DNA from 3 places in the Herminiimonas sp. Marseille-P9896 genome. Region 2 is predicted to be linked to each of the others. Evidence: predicted binding sites of a transcription regulator. Region 2 holds the regulator's gene; each other region holds the start of a gene.
The links. Region 2 encodes HrcA, which represses chaperone genes, less so after heat shock. Its sites were predicted from a motif close to TTAGCACTCNNNNNNNNNGAGTGCTAA; they were not measured.
Positions count from the first base shown of each region.

Region 1: the regulator HrcA is predicted to act here: its motif matches at 2,666-2,692, upstream of rpoH (RNA polymerase sigma factor RpoH).
Region 3: the regulator HrcA is predicted to act here: its motif matches at 1,740-1,766, upstream of groES (co-chaperone GroES).

Region 1 is NZ_CAJEVT010000001.1:779,523-783,792, forward strand. Features, by position in the region: gene H7U06_RS03840 (heme A synthase) at 1-125, shown strand, start outside; gene cyoE (heme o synthase) at 154-1,038, shown strand; gene H7U06_RS03850 (SCO family protein) at 1,043-1,636, shown strand; gene rpoH (RNA polymerase sigma factor RpoH) at 1,698-2,594, opposite strand; gene ftsX (permease-like cell division protein FtsX) at 2,923-3,849, opposite strand; gene H7U06_RS03865 (cell division ATP-binding protein FtsE) at 3,846-4,270, opposite strand, start outside.
Region 2 is NZ_CAJEVT010000001.1:1,005,793-1,010,062, reverse strand. Features, by position in the region: gene recN (DNA repair protein RecN) at 1-307, opposite strand, end outside; gene H7U06_RS04910 (NAD kinase) at 310-1,227, opposite strand; gene H7U06_RS04905 (HAD family hydrolase) at 1,316-2,032, shown strand; gene hrcA (heat-inducible transcriptional repressor HrcA) at 2,100-3,128, shown strand; gene fur (ferric iron uptake transcriptional regulator) at 3,209-3,634, opposite strand; gene H7U06_RS16360 (outer membrane protein assembly factor BamE) at 3,711-4,270, shown strand, end outside.
Region 3 is NZ_CAJEVT010000001.1:1,117,522-1,121,791, forward strand. Features, by position in the region: gene groL (chaperonin GroEL) at 1-1,231, opposite strand, end outside; gene groES (co-chaperone GroES) at 1,338-1,628, opposite strand; gene H7U06_RS05390 (inverse autotransporter beta domain-containing protein) at 2,056-3,717, shown strand; gene H7U06_RS05395 (hypothetical protein) at 4,168-4,270, shown strand, end outside.

The DNA of each region.
Region 1 (4,270 bases), 230 kb from region 2:
TCGCGCACAATGGTTGTGCAGCGCTGCTTGTCCTCTTGCTGGTCATGTTAAACTACAAGGCTAGAATCCCCGGTACTGCCGGGGCAAATCGTGGGCTCGTACCTGGCAGAGATACGCTGAGATGAGCTCACAGGCTGCACCCAACGACTACGCATGACTACTCTGACTGCCTCTCCGAACCGTATCGCCCAGTATTGGGCCCTGACCAAGCCGCGTGTCACGCAGCTGGCAGTTTTTTGCGCCGTGATAGGCATGTTCCTGGCAACCCCCGAGTTGCCTAGCTGGAAGATAGTCGTGTCGGCAACGATAGGTATCTGGTTGCTGGCCGGTGCGGCATTTGCGATCAACTGCCTGGTGGAACGCGAAATCGATTCACGCATGGCGCGCACTGCGCGTCGTCCCATGGCACGCGGTGAAATTACCGTACTGCAAACACTGGTGTTTTCAGGTGTGATCGGCGGTGCCGGTATGTGGGTGCTGTATAACTTCGTGAATCCTTTGACGATGTGGCTGACCTTTGCCACCTTTGTTGGCTACGCAGTGATTTACACCATCATCCTGAAACCAGCGACACCGCAGAATATTGTGATCGGTGGCTTGTCCGGCGCGATGCCGCCGGCCTTGGGTTGGGCAGCGGTGGCCAATGATTTGCCTATGCAAGCCTGGATCCTGGTACTGATCATCTTCATCTGGACGCCGCCGCACTTCTGGGCGCTGGCCTTGTATCGCCGTGACGAGTATGCGAAATCGGGCTTGCCGATGTTGCCGGTCACGCATGGTACCGAGTTCACCCAATTCCATATCTGGCTGTACACCATCGCGTTGGTCGCGACCACCATGTTGCCTTTCGCGGTCGGCATGAGCGGCTTGATTTACCTGGTGTCGGTCGCCATCCTGGATATCATTTTCGTTTGGTATGCATGGCAGGTTTATCGCCATTACACCGATATGATTGCGCGCAAGATGTTCGCTTACTCGATCATCTATCTGTCCCTGCTGTTTGCGGCCTTGCTGGTCGACCACTATCTGAGATTCTGAAAACATGCGTTTCCGTTCCCTTCTGGTAATTTGTGCCGCACTATTTGCCTTGGCTGCTTGTAGCGATAAACCCAAGCAAGTTTTCAATAACACCGACCTGACTGGTCTGGGCTATGCCAAGGAATTTTCGCTGCATGACCATAACGGCAAGCTGCGTACGCTGGCTGATTTCAAAGGCAAGGCAGTCGTGGTGTTCTTTGGCTTCACGCAATGTCCGGACGTGTGCCCGACGACCATGATGGAAATGTCGAACGTGATGAAGGCGTTGGGCCCGGATGCGGATCGCGTGCAAGTCTTGTTCGTCACGGTAGATCCTGAGCGTGATACGGCGGCCTTGCTGGCGCAATACGTACCGGCTTTCGATCCGCGCTTCCTCGGCTTGCGTGGTGATCTGGCCGAGACCGAGAAGGTCGCGAAAGAATTCAAAGTGTTTTATCAAAAGGTGCCGGGCAAGACTCCAGGCAGCTATACCGTCGATCACACAGCGGGCAGCTATGTGTTTGACCCGCAAGGTCGCATCCGTTTGTTCATCCGCCACGGTCAGGGCATAGATCCTATCGTGCAGGATTTGAAGACTTTGCTGGCGGACAAGACGTAAAGACCAGACATAAAAAAAGGCGCTCCGAGGAGCGCCTTTTTTGTTTGCTGCTACTGACTGCTTAAGCGTAAGCGGCCAGCGAGCCTTTCATTTTCTTCAGTGCGACTGCTTCGATCTGACGGATACGTTCAGCCGATACGCCGAACTCATCTGCCAATTCATGCAGGGTTGCGCCCGAACCGTCATCGTTCGCCAACCAGCGCGCTTCGACGATGCGACGTGAACGCGCATCCAGTTTGCCCAATGCATTCGACAAACCTTCGGTTTGCAGACGATCAAACTGCTGCGATTCCAGCACCTTGGTCGGTTCCTGCATATCGGAGGACAGGTAAGCGATAGGCGCAAACTTGTCGTCTTCGTCATCAGTAGGCGCTTCCAGTGCGATGTCGCGTCCGGACAGACGGGTTTCCATCTCTATGACTTCTTCCCGTTTGACGTTCAGCGTTTTCGCCAGCTCGTCGACCTGGTCCGGTGTCATCGAATCCAGACCGGTTTTGTGGCTGCGCAGATTGAAGAACAATTTGCGTTGTGCCTTGGTCGTCGCGACTTTTACCAGGCGCCAGTTTTTCAGGATGTATTCATGCATTTCTGCTTTGATCCAATGCATGGAATACGAAACCAGACGTACGCCCTGATCCGGGTCGAAACGTTTCACGGCTTTCATCAAACCGATATTGCCTTCCTGAATCAAGTCTGCGTGCGGCAGGCCATAGCCCAGATAGCCGCGGGCGATCGAGACGACCAGGCGCAGATGCGAGAGCACCAGTTTTTGTGCGGCACCCAGATCGTTTTCGTCGCGCAGGCGGCGCGCCAAAGATATTTCTTCTTCGTGCGTCAGCATAGGGAGGCGATTGACCGCCGAGATGTAAGCGTCAATATTGCCCAGCGCACCAGAAAACCCCAATGCCAGCATATTGCTGTTAGGAACTAATGCGGTTGATGCAGATACTGCTTTCATGCGTTCTCCTTGCTTAAGTTTCAGTCAGAAACCACTTGTTTCTGTGAACTAGACTACTTTGAGTAGCTATATTAGCACTCTCTTGAAATGAGTGCTAATGAGCGGTTTTTATTGAAGCGATAGCCTAAACACTATTGCTTTTTTAATCATTATTGCTCTTTTCTTACAGGGATTAGAGAGGTTTCTTGCCCAGAAGTTGCGTCCCCAAGGGCGATTTTGACGAAGATTTTCATTTCTCTTGAGAAATAAAAAAGGACCTTTTCAGGTCCTTTTTTATTTGCCGTCCGGCACCGGTGATGGCACAAGTCAGTGTGTGCTCACATGGCGGTTAATGCAGTCGTGCCAAATGCCGCTGTACAGAAAGCAGTGCACCCAGCAAACCGAGGAAGGCACTGGCTGCCAGCAGGATCAGCGTAGGGACGAGATCCAGTGGTGCGAGGCGGAACTCCGACGCATAGAGGCGAGCGAAATCAGCGATAGCCGTGTTGAGCGGATTCAAGGCCAGGGCGACCGCGATCAATGCCACGCCACCGGCGATCAGACCGAGCAAGGCACCGGTGTAATAGAACGGACGGCAGATGAAGGAGTCGGTGGCACCCACCAAACGCGAGACTTCGATCTCTTCGCGCTGCGTCATGACTTGCAGGCGGATGGTATTGAAGACCACGGCAACCACTACCACGCCAAGAGTGGTGGCGAGGAAGATCAGGATCAGGCGCATGACTTGCAGCAGCGCAGCCAGGCGCTCAACCCAGGCCGAATCCATTTGCACGTATTCGACGCCATTGAGGGCTTGCAGCTTCTCGACGATGCTCTTGATTTTCTTCGCGTCGCCATCGTTCTGGAAGCCGGTCATTTTGACGACATAGGCATCCGGCAAAGGATTGGCACCCAGCGTCGAGATGGCATCGTCCAGCCCGGTTTTGTTTTTCAGCGTACTGAGTGCTTTTTCACGCGGGATGAATTCCAGTTTGACCGGATGCTTGGCTTCTTGCGCGATACGGCGAATTTCCGGTGCGATGGCAGTGGCACGTTCGCGCGAGGTATCCATTGCCATGAAGACGCTGATTTCCGGTTCGACCGCCAGTTGCTCGGAGACCGGGCGTACGTTTTCCAGCAAAGTCATGCCGGCAAACGGCAGTGCCAGTGCAATCGACACTACCAATACATTCAGCAGGAAGTTGCCCGGGGTTTTGAACAAATGACGGAAGGCGTCGCCGAGTGCGAAGCCATGGTGTCTGAGCCAGCTATTCATGCAGGCTCCTGTACTGCTGTGCGACGCCAGCTTTCAATAATTCGGCCATGATCGAGATAAATCACGCGGGTTGCGGTATCGAGGAATTGTTCATCGTGGGTGGAGATCAGGCAGGTGACACCGACCGAGTGGAATGCTTTCAATGCATCCAGTACCTTGTTCGCGGCGGCGCGATCCAGGTTGGCGGTAGGTTCATCGGCCAGGATGATTTGCGGACGGTTGACGATGGCGCGGGCAATGGCGACGCGTTGCTGCTCACCACCGGACAAGGTAAGCGGCCCCGAATTGGCCATGTCGAGCAAACCGACTTTATCCAGCGCGGCGCGAGCCCGGCGTTCGGCATCTGGTCGGGACGCACCGCAGACGATCAGCGGCAACATCACATTGGCCAGCACGCTGCGATCTGCCAATAGGCGTTGCT
Region 2 (4,270 bases):
TGGAGCGACCGGCATTGTCTATGACGCGGCGTAGCAATGCGCCGCCGTCTTCATTGCTGAATTCGTTTTCGGCGAGCCAGGCATCCAGCTCGGCACTGCTGGAAAACTCGGCCGTTATGTCAGCCTTGGCTGCGCCTTCGCGTACCACGCTGGCATCACCACGCCCGCCAAGCGCGAGTGCCAGCGCATCGATCAGGATGGATTTACCCGCGCCGGTTTCGCCGGTGAAAACGGAGAAACCAGGCGAAAATTCCAGTTCGATGGCATCGACAATAACGAAATCACGGATGGAGAGCGTGCGCAGCATGTTTATTTCAAGCGACCTTCTACTGACGGGTATTCATTCCAATGCAGCTTTTCGCGCAAGGTATCGTAATAATTCCAGCCTTCCGGATGCAGGAAGGTAATCGTATGTTCGGAGCGACGCACGGTAATCCGGTCATGCTTGAGCAGGCGCGCCACTGATTGCATATCGAAATTGACATTGGCTTCGCGACCACCGACGACTTCGATTTCGATCACGCTACTGTCCGGCACCACGATAGGACGATTCGACAAGGCGTGCGGCGCAATCGGCACCAGTCCGATCCCGGTCAGGCTGGGATGCAAAATCGGGCCACCGGCCGATAAAGCATACGCGCTGGAGCCAGTCGGTGTCGCCACAATCAGGCCATCCGAACGCTGGTTGTACATGAAATGACCATCGACTTCGACGCGCAATTCCACCATGCCGGAACCCGAGCCACGCGACAAGACGACGTCATTGAAAGCCAGTGTGCTGTATACAGCCTCACCCTCACGTTCTATCGAGCCCTTCAGCAAGCTGCGCTGTTCGGAACGGACTTTCCCATTCAGCATTTCTTTCAGCAGCGGCATCATCTGGTCCAGCGAAATATCGGTCATGAAACCGAGACGTCCCTGGTTCACGCCTATCAGCGGCACATTGTATGGCGCCAATTGGCGCGCAATCCCCAGCATGGTACCGTCGCCGCCGACTACAATAGCGGCATCCGCGCACTCGCCGATTTCCGGCAAAGTCATGGAATCGTAATTGCTGAGCGAAAAGTTCAGTGCGGTTTCTGCTTCGAAAATGACTTTGCGGCCGGTCTTGCCCAGGCAATCGGCGATATCAGTCAACGATTTCGCAATCCCACCGGCCATATGTTTGCCGAAGATAGCGATCGTATTAAAACTGGAAGGGTGTGTAGAGTGTGAGGTAAGCGACATGCTGCAGATTAGACCATAATTTGTCCTTCTTTTGGCCTTCTCGTGCGCTATGCAACGCATCATCCATGCAAATGATTGAGTATCCAACATGACGTCCCAGCCTACACCGCATTCCACTCATCCGCCTGTGAAGGCCATCCTGTTCGATCTGGATGACACCTTGTGGCACCTGGCCCCGACTTTGGTCAAGGCAGAAGCCATTTTGTATGACTGGCTGAATGAGCACATTCCGGGTGTAACACAACGCTTCAGCAATGAGGAATTGCGCGAGCTGCGCATGGAATTGCTGCCTACCGATCCGCAATTCCAATTCAATGTATGGGCTTTACGCCACGCTGCGCTGACACGCGCCTGTCATTTAACGAGTGAAAACAAGGATCTGGTGGATCAGGCGATGGCGGTTTTTTCAGTCGCGCGCAACGCCGTCAACCCGTTTGTAGATGTCACACCTGGTCTGACCAGCCTGAGCGAACGTTTTGCCCTGGGCTCGGTGTCCAACGGTTTTGCCGACCTCGGCGAAATTGGCCTGGCATCTTATTTCCAGGTATCGATCGCGGCCCATCAATTTGGCAGCGCCAAACCCGGCGCAGAGATTTTTCATGCGGCCTGCGCCGCACTGGACGTTGCGCCACACGAAGCCATTTACGTCGGTGACGACCCCACCCTGGATATCCAGGGTGCCCAAAACGCCGGTTTGCGCGCGGTGTGGATGAATCGCTTCGACCACACATTGCCCGACCATATTGTGCCGACTGCCAGCGTCACCAATTTATATGAGCTCGATGCCTGGCTAAAGCGCGCATAATGGGCAGCATGCCCCCTGCGGCCTTGCCCTTGCCGCCCGGCATGACCACTCATACAATAGCGATACTATGCAACTTGATAACCGCGCACAAACCCTGCTGAAAGCCCTCGTCGAACGCTATATAGCGGACGGCATGCCGGTCGGCTCGCGCGAGCTTTCCAAAATCTCGGGCCTCGACCTGTCACCTGCGACCATACGCAACGTGATGGCGGACCTGGAAGAGATGGGCTTTGTCGCCAGTCCGCACACCTCGGCCGGACGCGTACCTACGCCGCGCGGCTACCGTGTGTTTGTCGATACCTTGCTGACGGTGCAATCCATCGATGAAAGCGCACTCGAATCGAAATTGCAGAATTCGCTGCAAACCGGTTCGTCGCAAAAGATTATCTCCAACGCCGCACAAATCCTGTCTTCGCTATCCGAATTCGCTGGCATCGTCATGACGCCGCGACACGAATCGGTATTCCAGCAAATCGATTTCCTGCGCCTGTCCGAGAAACGCATACTGCTGGTCATCGTCAGCCCCAGTGGCGACGTGCAAAACCGCCTGCTACTGACCGATGTCGATTACACACCTAGCCAGTTGATACAGGCAGCGAATTACATCAACCAGAACTACGGTGGCCTCAGCTTCGACGAAGTAAGAATACGTTTGCAGGGTGAATTGAAGCAGTTGCGCGACGATATGACGCGCCTGATGCAAGCTGCAGTCGAAGCTGGCAGCGATGCGATGAATGACAATAGCGATGATGTCGTCATTTCCGGTGAACGCAATCTGCTCAGCGTGAGTGACCTGTCATCGAACATGGTGTCCTTGCGCCAGCTGTTTGACCTGTTCGAACAAAAAACCAGCCTGATGCAATTGCTGGACGTGTCAAACAAGGCGAACGGCGTACAAATCTTTATCGGTGGCGAATCCAAGCTGGTGCCTATGGACCAGATGAGCGTAGTGACCTCGCCCTACACCGTGAACGGCAAAGTCGTCGGCACGCTGGGCGTTATCGGCCCGACACGCATGGCGTATGAACGCGTGATTCCTATCGTCGACATCACGGCCAAATTGCTGTCGAACGCACTCAGCCACAATCCTGGCTGAAGCAACCAAGAAAAAACTGCAAAACGTAAAAAAACCATGCGGGTGTTTCCACCAGCATGGTTTTCGTAAAACGTGACAGCTTACTTTTTAGCTTTTTGGCAACTCTTGCAATGCCCATACAAGGCAAGCGCATGGTCGGCGATTTCAAAACCATGCTCTTCAGCGATACGTACCTGGCGCTTTTCGATTTCAGCATCAAAAAACTCTTCTACCTTGCCGCAATCCAGGCAAACCAGATGGTCATGGTGCGAGCCTTCATTCAGTTCGAATACGGCTTTGCCGGTTTCAAAGTGATTGCGCTGCAGCAAGCCCGCTTGTTCAAATTGCGTCAAAACACGGTAAACCGTTGCCAGGCCGACATCCAGATTGTCAGCGAGCAACATCTTGTAGACGTCTTCTGCGCTCAGATGGCGTACTTCGGCAGTCTGGAAAATATCGAGGATTTTCAGACGTGGCAGCGTCGCTTTCAGGCCGCTGGCTTTTAACTCGGATGGATTGTTCGGCATGTTCTTGCTCATATTAAGGATATCTGCCTTATCATATAGTGTTTTCGTACAATTGCTCAATCCCTTGAGACCCCATATGCAAATGCTGCCCCGTCATTCTAATCGCGCTCCGCTCATCGCTGGTACATTTTGCCTGGTATTGGCAGGTGTACTCACAGGCTGCGCCTCGAAAAACCCATTGATAGACGAACCCGCACTGGTAGCCGCTGCGGCCAAACCTGCCGCCAAGCCAGCCGCACAGCCAGCACCAGTAGCAGCCAACGAAGAAAAAGTAGCCGTAGAAACAGCCGCACCTGCAAGCGAAGCAACGGAAACTGCAGCAGCAGCAGCTGCTGCTGCTGCAGCCGCAACGACAACTGCTGCGGCCGAAGCCAAGCCAGCAGTAGTCGCCGCCGTACCAGCCGCCGCCAGCAGCGGTGTGCAAGTCAAACGTGAAAAACGCTTCCTCGGCATTTTCTCCCCTTACCGTCCTGACATCCAGCAAGGCAACTTCGTTTCGCAGGAAATGGTCGCCCAGTTGAAAGAAGGCATGACGCAGGACCAGGTCGTCTTCCTGCTCGGCACACCTTTGCTGACCGACGTCTTCCACGCTGATCGCTGGGACTACGCGTTCCGCATGCAAAAAGGTAATGGCGA
Region 3 (4,270 bases), 110 kb from region 2:
TACCTTCTTCAACAGCAGCGCGGGTTGCGTGCAGAGCATCTTCAACGCGTGCTTTTTTCTCTTTCATTTCAACTTCGGTAGCAGCACCGACTTTGATCACTGCAACGCCGCCTGCCAGTTTGGCAACGCGTTCTTGCAGTTTTTCACGGTCGTAGTCCGAAGTTGCTTCTTCGATTTGCGCGCGGATTTGCTTAACGCGTGCTTCGATGTTGATAGCCTGGCCGTTACCGTCAATCAGCGTGGTGTTTTCTTTGCCGATTTCGATACGTTTAGCCTGGCCCAATTCTTCCAGAGTGATTTTTTCCAAAGTCAGGCCGACTTCTTCAGCGACAACCTGGCCGCCGGACAAGATAGCGATATCTTCCAGCATTGCTTTACGACGGTCGCCGAAGCCTGGAGCTTTCACTGCGCAGGTTTTCAGGATGCCGCGGATGTTGTTCACAACCAGGGTTGCCAGTGCTTCGCCTTCGATGTCTTCTGCGATGATCAGCAGTGGACGACCAGCTTTGGCAACTTGTTCCAATACCGGGAGCAGGTCACGGATGTTGGAGATTTTTTTGTCGCACAACAGGATGAACGGATTGTCCAGGATAGCGGTTTGCTTTTCTGGGTTGTTGATGAAGTATGGCGACAGGTAGCCGCGGTCAAACTGCATACCTTCAACGATGTCGAGTTCGTCGTTCAGGGATTTGCCGTCTTCAACAGTGATGACGCCTTCCTTGCCGACTTTTTCCATCGCTTCAGCGATGCGCTCGCCGATCGATGCATCGCTGTTAGCGGAGATCGAACCAACTTGAGCGATTTCTTTGGTGGTGGTGCATGGTTTAGCAATGGCTGCCAGTTGTTCGACAGTTGCTGCAACAGCTTTGTCGATACCGCGTTTCAGATCCATTGGGTTCATGCCGGCTGCAACGTATTTCATGCCTTCGCGAACGATCGCTTGTGCCAATACGGTTGCAGTGGTGGTGCCGTCGCCTGCGTTGTCGCTGGTGCGGGAAGCCACTTCTTTCACGAGCTGCGCGCCCATGTTTTGCAATTTGTCTTTCAGTTCGATTTCTTTAGCGACCGAAACACCGTCCTTGGTGACGGTAGGTGCGCCGAACGAACGTTCCAGAACCACGTTACGGCCTTTAGGGCCCAGGGTTACTTTAACTGCGTTGGCCAGAACGTTAACGCCTTCGACCATCTTGGCACGGGCTGCGTCGCCGAAAATTACTTCTTTAGCTGCCATGTTGATTGCTCCTGATTATTCGTTGAGTGACTGAATCACTGAATTCCGACTAGGAATGAAACCGTTTCGAGCTCTGCGGCACGGCCGCTACGCTCGAGAAACGGGATCACTTTTGTACGATTGCCATGATGTCTTCTTCGCGCATCACGAGAACTTCGTTGCCATCAACTTTGACGGTTTGGCCAGCATATTTGCCGAACAGAACGCGGTCGCCGACTTTAACGTCGAGTGGGCGTACTTTGCCGTCTTCGAGGATTTTGCCGTTGCCGATTGCCAGAATTTCACCTTGATCAGGCTTTTCAGCTGCTGCTTCAGGAATGATGAGGCCAGACGCAGTTTTTGTTTCCTGGTCGAGGCGCTTGACGATGACGCGATCGTGCAAAGGACGAAGGTTCATACAAACTCCTTAGTTTTCAATAGGTTATGGTGATTTGCGGCATAAAGCTGCAAAGCTAGCTTTACAGTGCATACATGCCGCACTAGAAAGTTGGTCGTACGGGAAAAGTTGTTAGCACTCTCGCCCGGCGAGTGCTAAGTATATGGATGCTTGTTGGATAATTCAAGTGATCAGTAAAGGAATATTGACGAGACAGTACCGGAATCCATTTATCTCTATATAGATAGGCATGGTGCAGATGGTCAATTTAGCTAGAAGGTCATTTAATGTATAAAAGATAATTTTTTGGTCGAAGTCAGTAGCAAATATTCCGTGATTAATGATCCCCGGTTTCTCAAAACAACACGCTGCAACAAGCGTGTTGCACTTCTTGCGCCTGTTTGTAAAATGCCATTAGAAAAAATAACAAACGCTACAGGGAGTAGTAATGAGTCGCTTGAAATCCAACAAGCTTAGGATTGCTGTATCCGTATTTTCCGCTTGCGTCGGTACCGGAGCATATGCGCAGAATGCCGGGCAAGAGAAATGGAGTACTTATCTCGACCTGGAAGGCAAAGTCGGATCCAAGCGTGACATCGGCGAAGCGAATCTTTTTATCCCAGCAGTACAAGATGCGCGCTCACTTTATTTTGCGAACGTTCGTGCGCGTCTGGCGAATGGTGGAGATTTTGAAGGAAGCCTGGGCGGTGGTATGCGTCATATGCTGGAGACCGGATGGAATCTTGGTGCGTATGGCTTTGTCGATAGGCGCAGAACTACTTATAACAATTCCTACGATCAGGCGACATTAGGTTTTGAGGCGCTCGGGCCTCAGTTCGATTGGCGCGCTAATGTCTATCAGCCCTTTGGTAAGAAAAGCACCACCTTATCCAGTGTCAACACAGGATCGGTGTCTGGTGGTTCTCTCTTTGTAACCAGTACGGTGCAGGAAGAGCGCGCACTACCTGGCTTTGATGTGGAGGCCGGATGGCGTCTCCCTATCTTCGACGAAGAAGATACGCGACAGGTGAGAGCTTACCTCGCGGGCTATCGATTTTCCGATGACGGGATCAAGGTACAAGGCACCCGTGTGCGAGCCGAGTATGTGATGGCTGACTTCAGTAATACGTGGAAAGGCGCGCAGTTAACCATAGGTGCGGAGTACCAGGACGACAATGCTCGCGGCAGTCAGAGTTTCGTCGCGCTGCGCTTGCGCATCCCATTGGGAAATGCCACTTCCTCTTTGCAACGGATGAAGGCGCAGGAGCGTCGCATGACTGCGCCGATCGTGCGTGACGTGGATATCGTCAGCCAGGTCAGCACGCGGCAAATTGCGTCTGAAAAAGCGTCTACGACGGCTGGCGGGCAGACGATAGTTGCTCTTTCCAGCGAAACGACCACTGGTGCATCTCTTCCCGGTGAAGTGGCGGCTGCGGGTAGCAATAGCACAGTAGTGTTGGCGGGCACATTCAATACCACTGCTTCTACAGTGCTCCAGAATGGCCAGACACTGATAGGTAAAGGCTCGCTGGATGTCGTTACCGCAAGTGGAAGGACCGTCACTACGTCATTGCCTGGCGCAACCATTAACTCATCGTTTGCTTCCTTTGGCGCCGGCACCAGGGCGACTGTTGCTATGGCTAACAACAGCACCATCAGCGGCATGAACATAGTTTCCACCGATGTCGCCGGAAGCGGGGTGAACTATCGAGGCATCAATACCATAGGTGTAAGCAATGTACGTATTCTGGATAACACGGTATCGCTAGCATTAAATAATTCAGTGGGCAGTAGTTCTACGGCGCTGGGAGTTGAGAATTCGACCAACGTTATCATCGGTAACAACTCAGTGAGCGCATATAACCAGAATTCCAACGCAGCGGCGCTCGTTGTACTCGATTCGAGTGTGCAAATATTTAATAATCGCCTGTCTGCCCAGGGTTCAAGCCCCGCACATAGTTTTGCCGTTCTGCTGGCGGACACTACAGGATCTGCTCTTACTGTGTTGCCTAACTCGACGGGCAACGTCATTCTGAATGGAGCATGCGATATTCCGGTCGCCACGCCAATTGGTGCTGTTCATATGGTGGACGGTACGACTTGTCCTTAAATATTGCTAACATCGTTTTTTCAATTGCTTGATTCCAGGTTTAACTTAGATGCTTTTTCTATTCACTTCGCGAGGTGTTACCACTAAGGTTGGATATGGACGCAATTAGTATTTGGAGGGCACTGCAAGTATTGCATCCGGAAAGAACTGAGCGGTTGTCTGAGATAGTTGGCCCTGTGTCAGGCACTCCAGAGAGTTTTATTATCCGTTTGGACAAATTACGTCAGGACGCGGTCATTGCAAATGATCGATGTGGTTACATCGGAAATCCTTATGAACAAATTGCGGAGGATTTCGAGGTACTTGTGTGCGTTGCTAAGAGAGATTTTTAGTCTAGGTAATCGCTTAAAATATATGTGCTCGAATGCGTAAGCACTTTGAACATGGTAGACATTGGCAGATTGTGGATTTCTCGTTCAGATAAATTATAGACCTTGAAGGAAGTGCCGTATGTCTTGGATACCTATGTACGCAACGAAGAAGGATATTGCCCAGCTCGTAGAGTACCTGAACGGTTCTGAGGAGATTGCATTCATTGTTTCGAACGGTACAA